Regions from separate parts of the Solibacillus sp. CAU 1738 genome, predicted to be linked through region 2. Evidence: predicted binding sites of a transcription regulator. Region 2 holds the regulator's gene; the other holds the start of a gene.

Region 1 (8,715 bases), 430 kb from region 2:
CTAGGGTGCCGAGATACACTTCGCTTTGAAGCATGTCTACCGTTATACGGTCAAGAGCTATCAAAAGATATTTCTCCACTTGAAGCGGGCATTGGCTTTGCGGTGAAACTTCAAAAAGAGCCGAAATTTATTGGTCAAGAAGCATTAATCGCTCAAAAAGAAGCTGGGCTTGCGCGGAAATCAATTGGAGTGGAAATGATCGGTAAAGGTATTCCACGTCATGGCTATAAAGTATTTAAAAATGGTGCTGAAATTGGTGAAGTTACAACTGGTACTCAATTACCTTTATCGAAGCGTAATATCGGTCTTGCATTAATTGACGCAAAATTTGCAGAAGTAGGAATTGAGCTAGAAATCGAAATTCGCGGCAAAATGGTTCCTGCGGTTACAGTGGCGACACCTTTTTATAAACGTTCAAAATAATATTTGAAAAGAGGGTTCTTATGAAACATCGTTATTTACCAATGACGGAACAAGATAAACAAGAAATGCTAGCAACGATTGGCGTTGATTCAGTAGACGCTTTATTCTCGGACATTCCAGAAAAAGTGCGCTTCCAAGGCCTTTACAATATTAAAGAAGCAAAATCAGAGTCAGCATTATTAAAAGAATTATCACAACTGGCTGCCAAAAATGCGGATACACAAGCGAATGCATCGTTTTTAGGCGCTGGTGTATACAATCACTACAAGCCAGTAATTGTAGATCATGTTATTTCGCGTTCAGAGTTTTACACAGCGTACACACCTTATCAACCTGAAATTTCACAAGGTGAATTGCAAGCGATATTTGAATTCCAAACGATGATTGCAGAGTTAACAGGCATGGATCTTGCAAATTCATCTATGTATGACGGTGGTACATCTCTTGCAGAAGCAGGTATGCTAGCAGCTGGTCATACTCGTCGTAAGAAAATTTTAGTGACTGGCGGGGTACATCCAGAATATAAAGATGTTGTAACAATGTATGCTTACGGACAATCAATTGAAATCGTTACAGTGCCAACAAAAGATGGCGTTACAGATATCGAAGCTTTAAAAGGCTTAGTAGACGATCAAACAGCAGCGGTTATGGTTCAGTATCCTAACTTCTTTGGTCAAATTGAAGATCTTCAAACAATTGGTAATATTGTACACGAAGCGAAAGGTTTATTCGTTGTTTCAGCAAATCCTTTAGCTCTTGGAGTTTTAACACCTCCAGGGAAACTTGGTGCTGATATTACAGTAGGGGATGCACAAGTGTTCGGTATTTCTGAAGCGTTTGGTGGTCCGCACTGTGGATATTTCGCAGTTACGAATAAATTAATGCGTAAAGTACCAGGTCGTTTAGTTGGTGAAACAGTTGATCAGGAAGGCCGTCGTGGTTATGTATTAACATTACAAGCACGTGAGCAGCATATTCGTCGTGATAAAGCGACTTCAAATATTTGTTCAAACCAAGCTTTACTAGCTCTTGCTGCATCTGTTGCAATGACTGCTCTTGGTAAGCAAGGAATTCAAGAAATGGCTAAACAAAATATTGTGAAAACACGTTTTGCGAAAAATGCATTCGAAGCAGCTGGCTTTGAAGTACTTTTCCAGGGCGCTCACTTTAATGAAATTGTAGTGAAAACAAATAAATCTGTAACAGAGATCAATAAAGGTTTACTGGAGAATGGTATTATCGGTGGCTTTGACTTAGGTCGTGTTTATCCAGAACTTGAAAACCATGCATTAATTGCCGTGACAGAGCTACGTACTAAAGAAGAAATTGAAGCATTAGTTGCAGAGATGGGGGCTTACAATGCATAACGAAAACCAATCACTCATTTTTGAAATTACAAAAGAAGGTCGTGTTGGCTACAATCTAGAGCCACTTGATGTACCGGATATCGATTTAGCAGACCTTATACCAACAGGATATGTACGCGAAGAAGCTGCAGAATTACCAGAAGTATCTGAGCTAGATATTATGCGTCATTATACTGCACTTTCTCGCCGTAACCACGGTGTAGATTCAGGTTTCTATCCACTTGGTTCTTGTACGATGAAATATAATCCGAAAATTAATGAAACAGTTGCAAGATTATCAGGATTTGCTAATGTTCACCCATTACAAGATGAGTCAACAGTACAAGGGGCAATGGAACTTTTATACGACCTCCAAACATCTTTAGTTGAAATTACAGGTATGGATGAAGTTACATTACAACCTGCTGCTGGTGCTCACGGTGAGTGGACGGCATTAATGATGATTCGTGCGTATCACGAGGCAAATGGTGAAGGGCACCGTAATAAAGTAATTTGCCCAGACTCAGCTCATGGTACGAATCCAGCATCTGCAACAGTAGCTGGCTTTGAAACTATTACAGTAAAATCTAATGAAGATGGTTTAGTAGATTTAGAAGACTTACGCCGTGTAGTAGGTCCGGATACTGCTGCGCTTATGTTAACAAACCCGAACACATTAGGTCTATTTGAAGAAAACATTATCGAGATGGCTGAAATCATTCATGAAGTAGGCGGTAAGGTGTACTATGATGGTGCAAACTTAAACGCAGTAATGAGTAAAGCACGACCTGGCGATATGGGCTTTGACTGCGTGCACTTAAATCTTCATAAAACATTTACAGGTCCACACGGTGGCGGTGGTCCAGGTTCAGGTCCAGTTGGGGTAAAAGCTGACTTAATTCCTTTCTTACCAAAACCAGTGCTTGTAAAATTAGAAGATGGTACATTCCATTTCGATTACAACCGTCCGCAGTCTATCGGGCGCGTGAAGCCTTATTACGGTAACTTTGGCATCAATGTACGTGCTTACACATACATCCGCTCAATGGGTCCAGATGGCTTAAAAGCGGTAACGGAATATGCGGTATTAAATGCTAACTACATGATGCGCCGTTTAGAAGAATATTATGACCTACCTTACAACCGTCATTGTAAACATGAGTTTGTATTATCAGGTCGTCGTCAAAAGAAACTAGGCGTACGTACATTAGACATTGCAAAACGCCTGCTTGACTTTGGCTACCATCCACCGACTGTATACTTCCCGTTAAATGTAGAGGAAGGTATTATGATAGAACCAACAGAAACAGAGTCTAAAGAAACGTTAGACGCGTTCTGTGATGCGATGATCCAAATTGCGAAGGAAGCAGAGGAGAATCCTGCTATCGTTCAAGAGGCACCGCATACGACTGTTGTATCACGTTTAGATGAAACACGTGCTGCACGTACACCAGTGCTTCGCTATACAAAATAAGAGGCATAATAATAAATGCCCCTGTTAGATGTCAAACATCTTACAGGGGCTATTTATATAGGTAGAAAACCATTGTAAAGCTATAAAATATAAAACTTTTGAGGTAAAGTTGATATTGGATTAATAGATTACAACATAAGATACATCCACCAAAAACTATTTTCGATATTTTACCCCAACTTTTTGAAAGATAATCGAAAAAATAAAAAGGAAGTTTCTCTTGTTAGAGAACTTCCTCTTTGCTTATGCTTTTGATTTCACTTTACCTGTCCAAGTTTTAAAACCGCCTTGAAGTTGGTAAATTTGGTTATAGCCTTTTTTCTTTAGTTGCAATGCAGCACGTGCACTTCGACCTGTGTTTTGGCAGTATAAGTATACAGGAAGATCTGGGCGGATTTCTTTGTATCTCGTATTAAACTGCGTCGATGGAATGTTGCGAGCACCTAAAATATGTCCTGCATCGAATTCTTTCGGTTCACGTAGGTCGATTAATTGTGCTTTACGGTATCCTTGTATAAATTCTTCTTGTGTTAAATTCGTTACAGCTTTTTTTAGTCGCATCGAGTTGATTAGCACATATACAACGATGACCGCAAGAATGATAATAATTGTAATGAGAATATTCACTGCTTGTAAACCCCTTTCTATCTACAAAATCTATTATAAAAGAGATTGTGGCGATAGTCGAGTAAGTTTGCTAAAATGTATATTTTGAGGAGATGAAAATAATGGAGAGTTGGTATTTTATTAATTCAGGACCGTGTACGCCTTCATTTAATATGGCTTTAGATGAGGCGTTACTTGATTGGCATAGTAATGGAGATATTCCACCTATTATTCGTTTTTATGAATGGAATCCTGCTACATTATCTATTGGTTACTTTCAACAAGCGGAACGGGATATTAATTTAGATGAAGTGAAACGACAAAATTTAGGTTTCGTTCGACGCCCTACAGGTGGACGTGCCGTATTACATGATCAAGAGCTAACTTATTCCATTATCGTCACAGAAAGCTATTCTAATATGCCACAAACAGTTACAGAGGCGTATCGTGTGCTTAGTGAAGGGTTATTAATAGGTTTTCAAAATTTAGGACTAGATGCTTATTTTAGTGTGCCAGATACTAAGGAAAAACAAGCAGATTTAAAGCAGCCGAAAAGTGCAGTTTGCTTTGATGCGCCAAGCTGGTATGAGCTTGTAGTGGAAGGGAAAAAAGTAGCAGGTAGTGCACAGACACGTCAAAAAGGTGTTATTTTACAGCATGGAGCTATTTTACTTGAATTGGACGAAGAAAAATTATTGTCCGTTTTTAAATTTCCTTCAGAAGAAGCAAAAGATAAGATGCGAAAAAAATTACCTGAAAAGGCAGTGGCAATGAATCGCCTGTCTTCTACACCATTTACAATTTCGCAATGTGTTGCAGCATTTAAACAAGGGTTCGAACAAGCACTACATATAGAGCTTGTACCATATGAATTAACGAAAGAGCAATTAGAATACGTGGAACAATTAGAAAAAACAAAGTATGCAAATGATTTGTGGAATTATAAAAAATAATAAACGAACATTTGTTTTATTGATTGAAAAAAAATTTCATTTGAAAAATCCTTGTATAATATGGATTGGCTGACATTTTAAAAAAATCAAGACCTTGCGAAGAAAAAGATTTTGATGTAATCTTTTAAAAGTGATTAAATGAACTATATATAGTGCGTTCGTCAAAAATAAAAACACTACATATTGTGTTTTATTGTTTATTTCTCTAAAAAAGGGAAATAGCTTGTTTTAAGAGCATTTTAAAAGAGGAGGCTAGGTAGATGGTAACAATTAACAATCAAACAACTATCTTCGTAGACCAGTTAAACAAGGATATTGAACAATTTCCACAAGTACACCCAGTTACACCGGATATGCATATTACACATAAAGGGGTATCACGTCTTGTGATGATTGACCGCTATTCTTTTAAGGATACGGAGAAGAAGACATTAAAAGCAGGAGATTTCGTCGTTTTAACGGTTAAGGAAGATCCTAAATTCCCAGCACGAGGGTTAGGTATTATTCAATCGATTGATACGGTTGCTAAAAAAGCGACAATTTTAATTGAGGAAGATTTCCGCCATGTCCTCGATAACCCAGAGGAGCAACAATCCGGTATAATTGTCCGTTCACTAGATATTATTGAAAAACCACTTGAAATTTATTATGAGCAAATTGCGAAACGTAATGCTACAGGACTTTCTAGTGTAGAGAAAACAGAGGAAGACCGTCAAAAATGGTTCAATAAGTTTTATGAACAGCTTGTAAGTTTAAAGTTCATTCCAGCCGGTCGTGTAATCTACGGAGCAGGCTCTGAGACGGATGTAACATTTTTTAACTGTTACGTAATGCCATTTGTGGCGGATAGCCGCGAAGGTATTAGTGACCACCGTAAGCAAGTAATGGAAATTATGAGCCGTGGTGGTGGCGTTGGTACGAATGGTTCTACACTTCGTCCGCGCAATACTTTAGCACGCGGTGTCAATGGTAGATCATCTGGTTCTGTATCGTGGTTAGATGATATTGCTAAGCTAACTCACCTTGTTGAACAGGGTGGCTCAAGACGTGGGGCACAAATGATAATGCTAGCAGATTGGCATCCAGATATTGTGGAATTTATCATTTCAAAAATGCAAAATCCACGTATATTACGTTATTTAATGGAAAATACGACAGATGAATCTATTATCCGTTTAGCGAATGAAAAATTGAAATTCAAGCCTTTATCGCAACAAGAGGAAGCGATGTATCAAGGCATTGTAAATTATAAAAATATCGAAGGTTTCGGTGGATTTAACGAAGCAATTATTCGTGATGCTGAAACAAAACTGCGTGATGGCGGAACTTATTCTGTTCATAATCCTGAGTTTTTAACGGGTGCTAATATTTCAGTAACATTAACAAATGAGTTTATGGAAGCAGTTGAAAACGATGAAGATTTCGCACTACGTTTCCCAGATGTTGCAAATTACTCACCAGAAGAAATGGCTATTTACAACGAACAATGGCATGAAGTTGGCGATGTTCGTGAATGGGAAGCAATGGGACATGCTGTTCGCACTTACCGTACAATTAAAGCACGTGAGCTATGGAATTTAATTAATATTTGTGCAACATATGCTGCAGAGCCAGGTATTTTCTTCATAGATAATGCCAACGAAATGACAAATGCGGTAAGCTATGGTCAAAAAGTAGTTGCAACGAATCCATGTGGGGAACAACCACTTGCACCATATTCTGTATGTAATTTAGCAGCTGTGAACTTAGCGCAGTTTGCTCAAAAAGATACGAAAACTGTCGATTACGAGGCACTACGCGAAACGGTTCGTGTTGGAGTACGTATGCAAGATAATGTAATTGATGCAACACCTTACTTCTTACCTGAAAACAAAACGCAAGCACTAGGTGAGCGCCGTGTTGGTTTAGGAGTAATGGGATTAGCAGATTTACTTATTTATTGTGAAAAAGAATATGGTTCTGAAGAAGGTAATAAGCTTGTGAATGACATTTTCGAAGTCATTGCAACAGCAGCTTATGAGCAGTCGATAGAGCTAGGTAAAGAACGCGGCAGCTTCCCGTTCCTACAAGGTGAAAATGCGGAAGAAACAGCACGTTTACGTCAAGCGTTTATTAACACTGGTTTTATGCAAAAAATGCCGGAGCATGTGCGCCAAGGCGTCCTAGAAAACGGTATTCGTAACTCGCATCTATTAACAGTAGCGCCAACTGGTTCTACAGGAACGATGGTAGGGGTTGCGACAGGTCTTGAGCCATACTTCTCATTCACTTATTACCGTTCAGGTCGCTTAGGTAAATTTATCGAAGTGAAAGCAGAAATAGTTCAAGAATATTTACAAAATAATCCTGATGCAGACGAGCAAAACCTACCAGAATGGTTTGTTTCTTCGATGCAATTATCTGCAGAAGCGCATGCGGATGTGCAATGTATAATTCAAAAATGGATTGATTCTTCAATTTCTAAAACAGTAAACGCACCAAAAGGGTATACAGTAGAGCAAGTACAAAAAGTGTACGAGCGCTTATACCATGGTGGTGCAAAGGGTGGTACTGTGTATGTTGACGGCAGCCGTGATACACAAGTATTAACACTAAAAGCTGAAGAGAATACGGAAGAACAAATGTCATTTGGAGAAGAGTTTGTTCAAGAGGAGATTGCACGACCAGTTGTTTTAGTTGATACAATTGCGCCTCTAGCACAAACAAACGTTACAATCGGTTCAGAAGTAGGGAATACATGCCCGGTATGTCGTCAAGGAACAGTCGAGGAAATGGGCGGCTGTAACACATGTACAAACTGTGGCGCACAATTAAAATGCGGTTTATAAAATAACGAAAGTAGTACGTAGTGTAGATTTGAAATAAGTCGTACCGTATAGCCCCTTTAGATTTTAGTAATCTAAAGGGGTGTTTTTATGTCAAAAAGAGCTAGAATACCACAAGTCTAAAAATGGAATAAAGAAGGTCGTGCTACAGAGATAGGTGCATAACATGGGACAAACAAAAACACCTTTCATTGAATAACGGGTATTTAAACCCGAAATACTCAATGTAGATGTGTTTTTTTATGGGAACAAGATAAGGTTTTCTTACTGTCTAGAAAAAGACAGGCAGTGTCACGGTTAGCTGTACAAGTTATTAAATTAATAGTTTAAAGTTAAAGAGCATTTCTTTGCATGAGGAATGTTATTTTTTTTTCTTTAAACAGCAACCTACAATAAAAATATTATTTAATTTAATAAAAATTTATTGTAAAACGATAAAATGTGTATTAAAATCAGAATAAATATGTGAGGTGTTTTTTATGGAAAAAGTAACAACGTTGTTTTTAAAAATAGCTGTTATTCTTTTAGGGATCCCAATTATTGCTCTGTGCATCTTTTTGGTGCCTGAGATGGCGAATTTTGTAGCAAAATTGCTTCCAGAGTTTGCTTTTTTAAAATATCTTGTTTTCATCGCTTTTGATGCATCGGCGATTCCTTTTTATTTTGCTGTGTATCAGGCTCTCAAACTCTTACGCTATATTGACCAGAATAAAGCTTTCTCCGATTTATCTGTAAGAGCTTTAAAGAAAATCAAATACAGTGCAATCACAATCAGTATTTTGCATGTGCTAGTTTTGCCGCTCTTCTATATCTTTGCAGAAGTAGACGACGCACCGGGAGTTATCTTTGTTGGATTAGTTGTTCCTTTTGCATCGATGGTTATCGCAGTCTTTGCGGCTGTTCTCCAAAAACTTTTACAAGAAGCAATTGATATCAAATCAGAAAATGATTTAACGGTCTGAGGTAAATAACAATGGCAATTATTATTAATATTGATGTAATGTTAGCAAAAAGAAAAATGAGCGTTACAGAACTTTCGGAGCAGGTTGGCATAACAATGGCGAACCTTTCTATATTGAAAAATGGAA
Region 2 (8,715 bases):
AACCTAACACAGGTGTATACACATGTTTGTAGCCAAGTTTTAATTCTTTATCCACGATATAGCGTTCGATTACACGGCGGATTGTTGCACCATTTGGTAACCATAGCGGTAATCCTTGACCTACTTTTTGTGAAGTCATGAATAAATCAAGTTCTTTACCAATTTTACGGTGGTCACGTTCTTTCGCTTCTTCAAGCATTTGTAAGTGATGTTTTAACTCTTCTTTCGTAAAGAAAGCTGTACCGTAAATACGTTGAAGCATTTTATTGTCAGAGTTTCCTCTCCAATAAGCTCCTGCTAATGAAAGTAATTTAAATTCTTTCAACTTACCTGTTGATGGTACGTGGATACCACGACAAAGGTCAAAGAAATCACCTTGATAATAAATAGATACTTGCTCGTCAGCCGGAATTGCTTCAAGAAGCTCTAATTTATACTCGTCGCCTACTTCTTCATAAATTTTTTGTGCTTCGTCACGTGAAACGTTTTTACGTTCAATCTCAATGTTTTCCGCGATAATTTTTTTCATTTCTTTTTCGATTAATGGCAGGTCTTCTGCTGTAATCGGTGTAGGTGCATCAATATCATAGTAGAAACCAGATTCAATTACTGGTCCGATACCTAGCTTTACTTCTGGGAAAAGACGTTTCACTGCTTGTGCTGTTAAATGGGCAGTAGAGTGACGTAAAATTTCTAATGCTTCAGGTGATTTATTAGTAATGATTTCGATTGCTGCATCTTCTTCAATCGGTGTTTTAGCATCCACTAATACACCATTTAATTTCCCTGCAAGTGCACTCTTTTTTAACCCTGGGCTAATTGAACCAGCAACATCTAAAGTTGAGATTCCTTTTTCGAATTCTTTCACATTACCATCAGGAAATGTTAATTTAATCATTTCAGACATGTTGAGTCCTCCTATTTTATATTTTTACTTGGGCGATCTTTAGTCGAGCATTTTTTGTTTTCTAGATATATTTATATAATTTACAGAAATATTTATCTAATATTCGGAGTTATTTATATAATCTACATAAGTATTGATCTTATATCCGTAATTATTAACTTGTTTCAGCAGAAGTCCCCTTCTTCTATAAGTGAGGGATGAATGCTAAATATGAAATTCAATTCAGTGGCTGATCAAACCCCGGCTGAATCAAGTTAATGCCCCGGCGGATGTCACAGATTTTTTAAGGGAGTTTTTCGAGCGAGCTCGAAAAAAATCTGGACGCAATTACGCCGAGGCGTAATTGATTTTAATCTCCTAGAAAACAAAAAAGCGCCATCCCTACCAAAAGGGACGACGCGTATGCTCGTGGTTCCACCCTTCTTCCTTCCGAGATAAATCTCGAACGAAGCTCTAGGTCAGTTAACGTACTGATAAACGTTGACGGATTATCCCCGCCACTGCTCAAAGGTAGTAAAGTATGTGTCGTGCTAGGAAGCTCACAGCCAAGGCTCCCCTCTCTACTAAGTCGGTGCACAAACTTCATGTCCTTATCAATGCTTTAAATATTGTAATTACTAGCACAGTATACGCTCGCTTATCGAAAAAAGCAACTGCTAAAATCCGAAAATTTAACGACGTAAATTTTCGCCTTCTAGCCTTAACAAAGTTGTCGTCGCTTTAATACGCTCCATAATGCGTCGAGCTTTCACTTCTTCCACTTCACCACGCTGCGAACGAGCGATATTATATTCTAAATCATCATAATCAAAATTGGATGATATAAATGTTGGTAGTCGCTCACTCATGCGATAATGCAAAATCGTCCCTATAATTTCGTCACGTGCCCATGGTGTAATTCCTTCTGCTCCAAAGTCATCTAACATTAAAACAGGAGTCCTCTTAACAAAATCCACTTTACTTTGCAATGTTTGGTCATTAATAGCTGCCTTTATTTCTCGTAGAAACTCTGGAACATATACAAGCACCGATTTGATTTTTATTTTCGCTAATTCATTAGCTATTGCTCCTAGTATAAACGATTTCCCAACGCCAAATTCACCGTATAAATATAATCCCTTTTCTGGTAGCTGGCCAGTTGCTCGGTATTCATTAATAAATGATACAATTTGTTGTACAGCTTGGAAACGCGACTTATTACCTTCGATTACAATGTCTTCAATCGTTGCTTGTAAAACATCCTTTGGCATATGAATAGATGATACCATCGATGCCATTTCACGACGTTCATCCTCTACGATTTTTTGTTCGCAGCGTTCATACGAAACATCGATACGACTATTTGCAATTATTAATTTCGGAATGAAGCCTTCTAAATAGTTTGTGCATTTATTTGTCGAGCCGCATTTACAGCATTCAGTCGATTGACTAACAAATTCATGGAGTTTTGACATGCTACGCTCAATCATCCCGTCATCAATACGTTCAGCATTGTCCTTTAAAAATTTTTGTATTTGCTCGTGTTGTAAAATATCCCGTCGCATTGCATTATATCTCTCTTGGAAAGATGGTACATTGACCACACGCTTTAACGCTTCATTTATCGGTTCTATTTTAGTTCACCTTCCCATCGTAATTCCGTAATTGTTCTAGTAATTTTTTATGCTCTGCCTCTAAATCGACGTGATCTTGTGATGCTGGCTCAGAATTCTTAGTTTCAATTAAGTCTTCTTTTTTATGGAACCATTCTGGCACACGCTCCACTTTCACACCTTTTTTCACTGTCGCTTTTTGCTCAGAGCGTTTAACATAATCTTTTGCTTGTCCAAGCGTTTGCAAGTTATTTCGTCGCCAAGAGTCCGCCACACTGTTAATATATTTCTCGGGCAATGCACCGTCTGTTTTTTCTAACACATATTCAAGCAAATAGTTCACTACAGCAGGCGTCATACTATACTGCGTTATTAGCTTTTCGGCAGCCTTTACCGTATAGTCAAACGGCTCTTGTCCGTTGTTAAGCTGTTTAATAAATTCATACGGTGTTTGCTTTTCATATTTTGACTCCGCATCAGCAAACTCATAATTTTGTGGATAAAATTGCAATAAATTTGCTTGTGTGATCGTCGCAACATTTGCCTTTTGATTGTTTTGCTCGAAATATTGTAGCGCATCTTTAGCTAACATTATATTCTGCATTTGAACGTTGAAAGCTAGCGTATCGATGAACTTTTTATTTATTCGGCCTGATTTAACAATTACATATTCAAATAAAGCATTTACTACTCCAACAGTCATACCACCAGTTAACACGTAATTCTCTGCCATTTCAACAATATACGGAAGAGGCTCATCACCTTTTTTCAAGCCCTTTAAAAACTCATATGGAATCACTTCATCATAACGCGGCAGCCAATTATCTAAATTCTTTTGCTGTGCTTTAAACGCAAGAGGTGTATCCATCGTTACTTTATGTTTCGTTTTAGGGGCCTGTTCCTGCTCAACTAACTGAATCGCATCTGCTGCGCTTTTTAAATTATGCGCTAACCAGTTGCTCGCTACTGCTTGAATGTAGTTTTTTGTCATTTTGCCGTTTGTTTCACGCATCGCATATTCCATTAAATAATTGACTACACCAATCGGCATTTTTTGGGCTAGCACTAGCTGTTCTGCAAGCTCAACTGTAAATCGAACAGGTTCCTTGCCACCATATAATTGCTTTAAAAATTCGTAAGGCGTTGTTTTATCGTAAACAAGTGCTTGTGGAGATAATGCAAATTCCCCGAGTGCATCTTGTCCAATTTTATAAGGAATTGTCCCTCGCTGTTCAATGTATTGCAAAGCTTCTTCAGCCGATTGTATGTTTTTTTGCCGCATTTCAGATGCGACAGATTCAACGAATTTTTCTGGTAATTTGCCGTTCGTCTCGTTCCATACATATTGTACAATGACATTTGCAACACCTTGCGCGATGCCGTAAGATTTCACAAGGCTTTCGGCAATTCGTATCTGTCCTTTAAATGGTTCCTTCCCTTTTGTCAAAATTTTAAGGAATTCATACGGTGTTGATAGTTCATAATCTTTCACATAATCAGGAATATTTTGCTCAGGTATACGATCTACTTTTCGAATTGTAGGACCAGTTCCTTGACGTTTGTCGTGCTCTAAAGTCGCGATCCGAATTGCTTCAGCGGCATTAGTTGCCCCTTTACTTACCCAATTATCTACAATGCTTTGTAGTAATTTCGCCCCGTAATCAAGCTTTCCATCAGACATCGCGATATACTGAATTAACGTATTTAACACACCATATGAAATGCCTTGGCGCAGAAAATCATTGAACTGCATAACTGTCGCTTCTGAAGGTAAAACACCGTTCATATCTTCATACACTTTAATCGGTGATGTCGTATCTAAATAACGAATATGTTCTTCTTTTGAGCTAGCTTTTTGAACAGGTTGCTCTACATTCACATTATCAACTTCGTAACGCTTTAAAAGCTTAGGTACGTTGCCAGAACTAGATAATTGATAAAAGTCCTCTGCATTCTTCTCAATCATCGTCGTTGATAATGAGCCATCTTCATTTAGTGCCATCAATACAATTTTTTGCATATCTGTTACCGAATAATTATATAAAAAAGCGACTTTAGCAATTGTTATTTTTATATCAAGTGTAAATAATTTGCTCGGTACTAAAGAATTACTCATACCGTCCATGAATAATTTGAAATCAAATAAATCATATTCAAATGGATAACTTTTACTGCTTGTACTTCCCATTTGCTGAGGAAAAAACTGTTCGATATTTTGCAGTTCTGCCTCAGTAACATTTAAAAAGACATCATTAAAGCTACGTGTCACTTCCGTAAAACCTTGAATCGACTGTTCTCTCTTTACTAATGCATCTTGCAATGATTGATATGCTTTACGGTCAATTTTACGCATAAGTGACACCGATAATATGGAGTCTGCAAAAAATTCACTTGCTTCTAAAGGTCTCTTCAATTTATATACGTAATGCGTAGCTGAAATACTTGCTTTGCTAAAGCTTTGCAATAAGCCAATCGCTTCTAAAGTAATGCGCGCTTGAAATAATTGCTTAATCGAAAAGCCTAAGCTATCAAGTAAATAATGGTGATGAAATGTAGGTGAACTTTGCTCAGCTTCCGCCCAAAACTTTAAATATAAAGCGACTGCCTCTACACCAATTATTGGTTGATAACATAATTGCAAAACTTTTTGACTTTCTAAACTAAATTCATGAGGGCATCTAATTTCACAAGTATCATACGGATGTAGCTGATTGATCATGTTCAATGTATTCCCTCCTACAGTAACTATTTTGTCTCTGATTGTTTATGAATTAATTCTTTTAATTCATCAATAAACACATTTATATCTTTGAATTGTCGATAAACAGATGCAAATCGTACATATGCGACTTCATCAATTTTCGCTAGGCGATCCATGACCATTTCACCAACATCCTCAGAACGCACCTCTGGATTTCCAATTCGACGCAAATCTTTTTCAATCGCCATTACAAGCTCTTCTAATGAGTCTAATGGCACTGGTCGTTTTTCACATGCACGAATTAAACCACGCAGCACTTTCTCGCGACTAAATTCCTCACGTGAACCGTACTTTTTCACTACAATGAGTGGTGTTTCTTCTATTTTTTCAAACGTTGTAAAACGGAATAAACATGATTCACATTCACGCCGTCTTCTTATTTCTTTATTATCATCTACAGGTCTTGAATCAACAACGCGTGTACCGTTGTACTGACAAGCTGGACATCTCATAGTTATTTCTCCTGATTCATATCAATTTACTGTTACCATTATACCAAATAACATTTAGCGGGAGTTAGCAATTGCAAAACATTTATTATTTCCTTGAAACAGAAAAAGGCAGAGGATCAATCCCCTACCTCACTTTATTCATTTAACTAGATTTTCTTTTAAATACCAACAACAACAGGTCCCATACCGCGTGGCACAACGACTGCTTCACGCATTTTCGCGCCGAGTGCTTCCGCAATGTAATTTGCTGCTACTGTTGGATCTAAATCGCCACACGTATACACATCAATGCTAGCATAGCCATGCTCAGGAAAACTGTGGATCGTTAAATGCGATTCAGAAATAATAACTACTCCGCTTACCCCTTGAGGTGCAAATTTATGAAAAGTAACTTCACGCACTTCTGCCCCTGATCTTAAAGCGGCATCGACAAAAGTTTGTTCAATAAAGTTAACATTGTTTAACTTTTCAAAATCGCAATCCCAAAGCTCAGCAATTACATGACGCCCCATCGTTCTCATGGTTCGCTTCCCCCTTTGACATAATATTTTGTAATGTTCAAAGTCGACTACCACGGGGGAAAGTTAGTCCAAAGAGGTCCTAACCCTTTAAGTAGTCATGTGATTAAACTCACTCAAATGTGATTATAAGATTTTTCAAACAACTATGCAATAGCAAAAATATGCTATTTTAAAAACTCGTTATTAAATCCCCAAAATAGATGCATACTGCCAAAAAAACCTCGGAATTACTAATTAATCCCGAGGCAAATGTTTATGCTTTAACAGTTTCTAATGCTTTTGATACTTTTTTCGCTAAATCTACAACGCGAGCTGAGTAACCCCATTCGTTGTCATACCAAGCAAGTACTTTAACTTTGCGGTCGCCCATAACCATTGTCGTTAATCCATCAATTGTTGATGAGAAAGTTGTTGTGTTGTAATCAGAAGATACAAGCGGTTCCATAGATACATTTAAAATACCTTTCATTGGACCATCTGCTGCTGCTTGAAATGCTGCATTTACTTCTTCTACAGTTACATCTTTGTTTAAATCAACAACTAAGTCTACTAAAGATACGTTTGGTGTAGGAACACGTAACGCCATACCATGTAGTTTCCCTTGTAACTCAGGTAATACTAATGATAAAGCTTTTGCAGCACCTGTTGAAGTTGGAATAATTGACGATGCACAGTTACGCGCACGACGTAAATCTTTATGTGGATTATCTAAGTTGTTTTGGTCATTAGTATATGCATGAACTGTCGTCATTAATCCGTTATTTATCCCGAACTTATCATTTAATACTTTCGCTACAGGAGCTAAACAGTTTGTCGTACAAGATGCGTTTGAAATTACATCATGTTTAGCAAGGTCTAATAAGTTATCATTTACACCAAGAACTACTGTAATATCTTCATTTTTACCTGGAGCAGTTAAAATAACTTTTTTAGCGCCAGCTTCTAAGTGCAATGCAGCTTTTTCACGGTCGTTAAATTTACCAGTAGCTTCGATAACTAGGTCTACACCCATTTCAGCCCAAGGTAATTTTAAAGGATCGCGTTCACTAACGATCGCAACATGTTTACCATTTACGATTAAAGCGCCTTCTTGTGGCTCTACCGTACCTTCAAAAGTGCCATGATTTGTGTCATACTTAATTAAATGTGCTAAAGTTTCTGGTGGATAACTTGCGTTAATCGCCACAACACTTAACTCATCTTGTAAAATCGCCTGTCTGAATACCATACGACCAATACGGCCAAAACCGTTAATAGCAATAGAAACTGTCATTATTTTAAATGCCTCCTGTTAATTCCGATATCATATTTAATGTTATATACGCAAATTAGTATAGCATATTTAGAAAAAAGATGAACAATTTATTTCCAAAAATTTAATGTTGTTATATTCAGAAAATATTCCATTGTGATTGAATGAACTTTCACTATAATATTCCCTCAATGTGGCACATTTGACTTATTCAACATCACCAAATTCCAAAGTAAACCTAATCACAAAAAGGGCTGCCTCACATTATGAGACAGCCCTCCCCTTGTTAAATTACATTCCAATTTTGTAAAATGTGCTGTAATTGCTTTTCGGTTGCTTCTATATTCAAATTATTATAAATAACAGCATCGGCACCTTTTTCTTTCACCGACATTGGTAATTGCGAATTAATGCGCGCTAAAGCTTCATCACGCGATAAATTATTACGCTCCATTAAACGCGCCAATTGAACATCTTCCTTTACAGATACGACAAGTATCTTTTCTACATAATGCTGTAGCTTGCTTTCAAATAATAATGGAATATCCATAATGACCGTTTCCGCACCGTTCGCAACGAATTCTTCACGTTGGCGTAGCATTTCCGCACGAATAGCTGGATGAATTATATCATTTAATTGCTTACGTTTTGCTGTATCATGGAAAATAAGAGCCCCTACCTTTGCTCGGTCCATAGTGCCGTCTGTTGCAATGACTTCAGGTCCAAACGCTTCTGCAATAAGCGCTAAGGTCGGTGTACCAGGCTCTACTACTTCACGTGCTACTACATCCGCATCAACAATCGGGAGTCCGTAACCTTTTAGCATCTCCGCTACTGTACTTTTCCCACTTGCAATACTTCCTGTTAATCCAATAATCACTTTTAAACACCTACCGTTGACAGTTTGGACAATAAACAGATGTACGACCTGCAATTGTCATCGATTTTGTATTCGTCTCACAAACTGGACAAACTTTCTTCCCATACATTTTCAAACGATGCTGCATTTCTCCTGCTCCACCATTAATTGACCGATAATCTGAAATTGTCGAGCCGCCGCTATCAATACTTTCCTGTAAGACTGCTTGAATCGTAGCAAAGAGTGCCTGCTTACGCACTTTACTAATACGACTTACTTTCCTTGCTGGATGAATACTTTCTTTGAAGAGCGCTTCTGTCGCATAAATATTGCCACAACCCGAAATAACTTGCCCGTCCATAATGACTTCT

The links. Region 2 encodes NrdR, which represses ribonucleotide reductase genes. Its sites were predicted from a motif close to AACACNATATATNGTGTT; they were not measured.
Region 1: a site for NrdR is predicted at 4,975-4,992, ahead of AAFN87_RS03035 (vitamin B12-dependent ribonucleotide reductase). Genes of this name have one in related genera too.

The regions. Positions count from the first base shown of each region.
Region 1 covers NZ_JBDQQN010000001.1:591,036-599,750, forward strand. The annotation lists gene gcvT (glycine cleavage system aminomethyltransferase GcvT) at 1-423, shown strand, start outside; gene gcvPA (aminomethyl-transferring glycine dehydrogenase subunit GcvPA) at 444-1,790, shown strand; gene gcvPB (aminomethyl-transferring glycine dehydrogenase subunit GcvPB) at 1,783-3,243, shown strand; gene AAFN87_RS03025 (rhodanese-like domain-containing protein) at 3,487-3,870, opposite strand; gene AAFN87_RS03030 (lipoate--protein ligase family protein) at 3,972-4,802, shown strand; gene AAFN87_RS03035 (vitamin B12-dependent ribonucleotide reductase) at 5,063-7,630, shown strand; gene AAFN87_RS03040 (DUF2975 domain-containing protein) at 8,107-8,589, shown strand; gene AAFN87_RS03045 (helix-turn-helix domain-containing protein) at 8,601-8,715, shown strand, end outside.
Region 2 covers NZ_JBDQQN010000001.1:162,302-171,016, reverse strand. The annotation lists gene thrS (threonine--tRNA ligase) at 1-907, opposite strand, end outside; gene dnaI (primosomal protein DnaI) at 1,579-2,520, opposite strand; gene AAFN87_RS00830 (DnaD domain protein) at 2,522-5,218, opposite strand; gene nrdR (transcriptional regulator NrdR) at 5,245-5,712, opposite strand; gene speD (adenosylmethionine decarboxylase) at 5,871-6,233, opposite strand; gene AAFN87_RS00815 (glyceraldehyde-3-phosphate dehydrogenase) at 6,487-7,506, opposite strand; gene coaE (dephospho-CoA kinase) at 7,772-8,365, opposite strand; gene mutM (bifunctional DNA-formamidopyrimidine glycosylase/DNA-(apurinic or apyrimidinic site) lyase) at 8,376-8,715, opposite strand, start outside.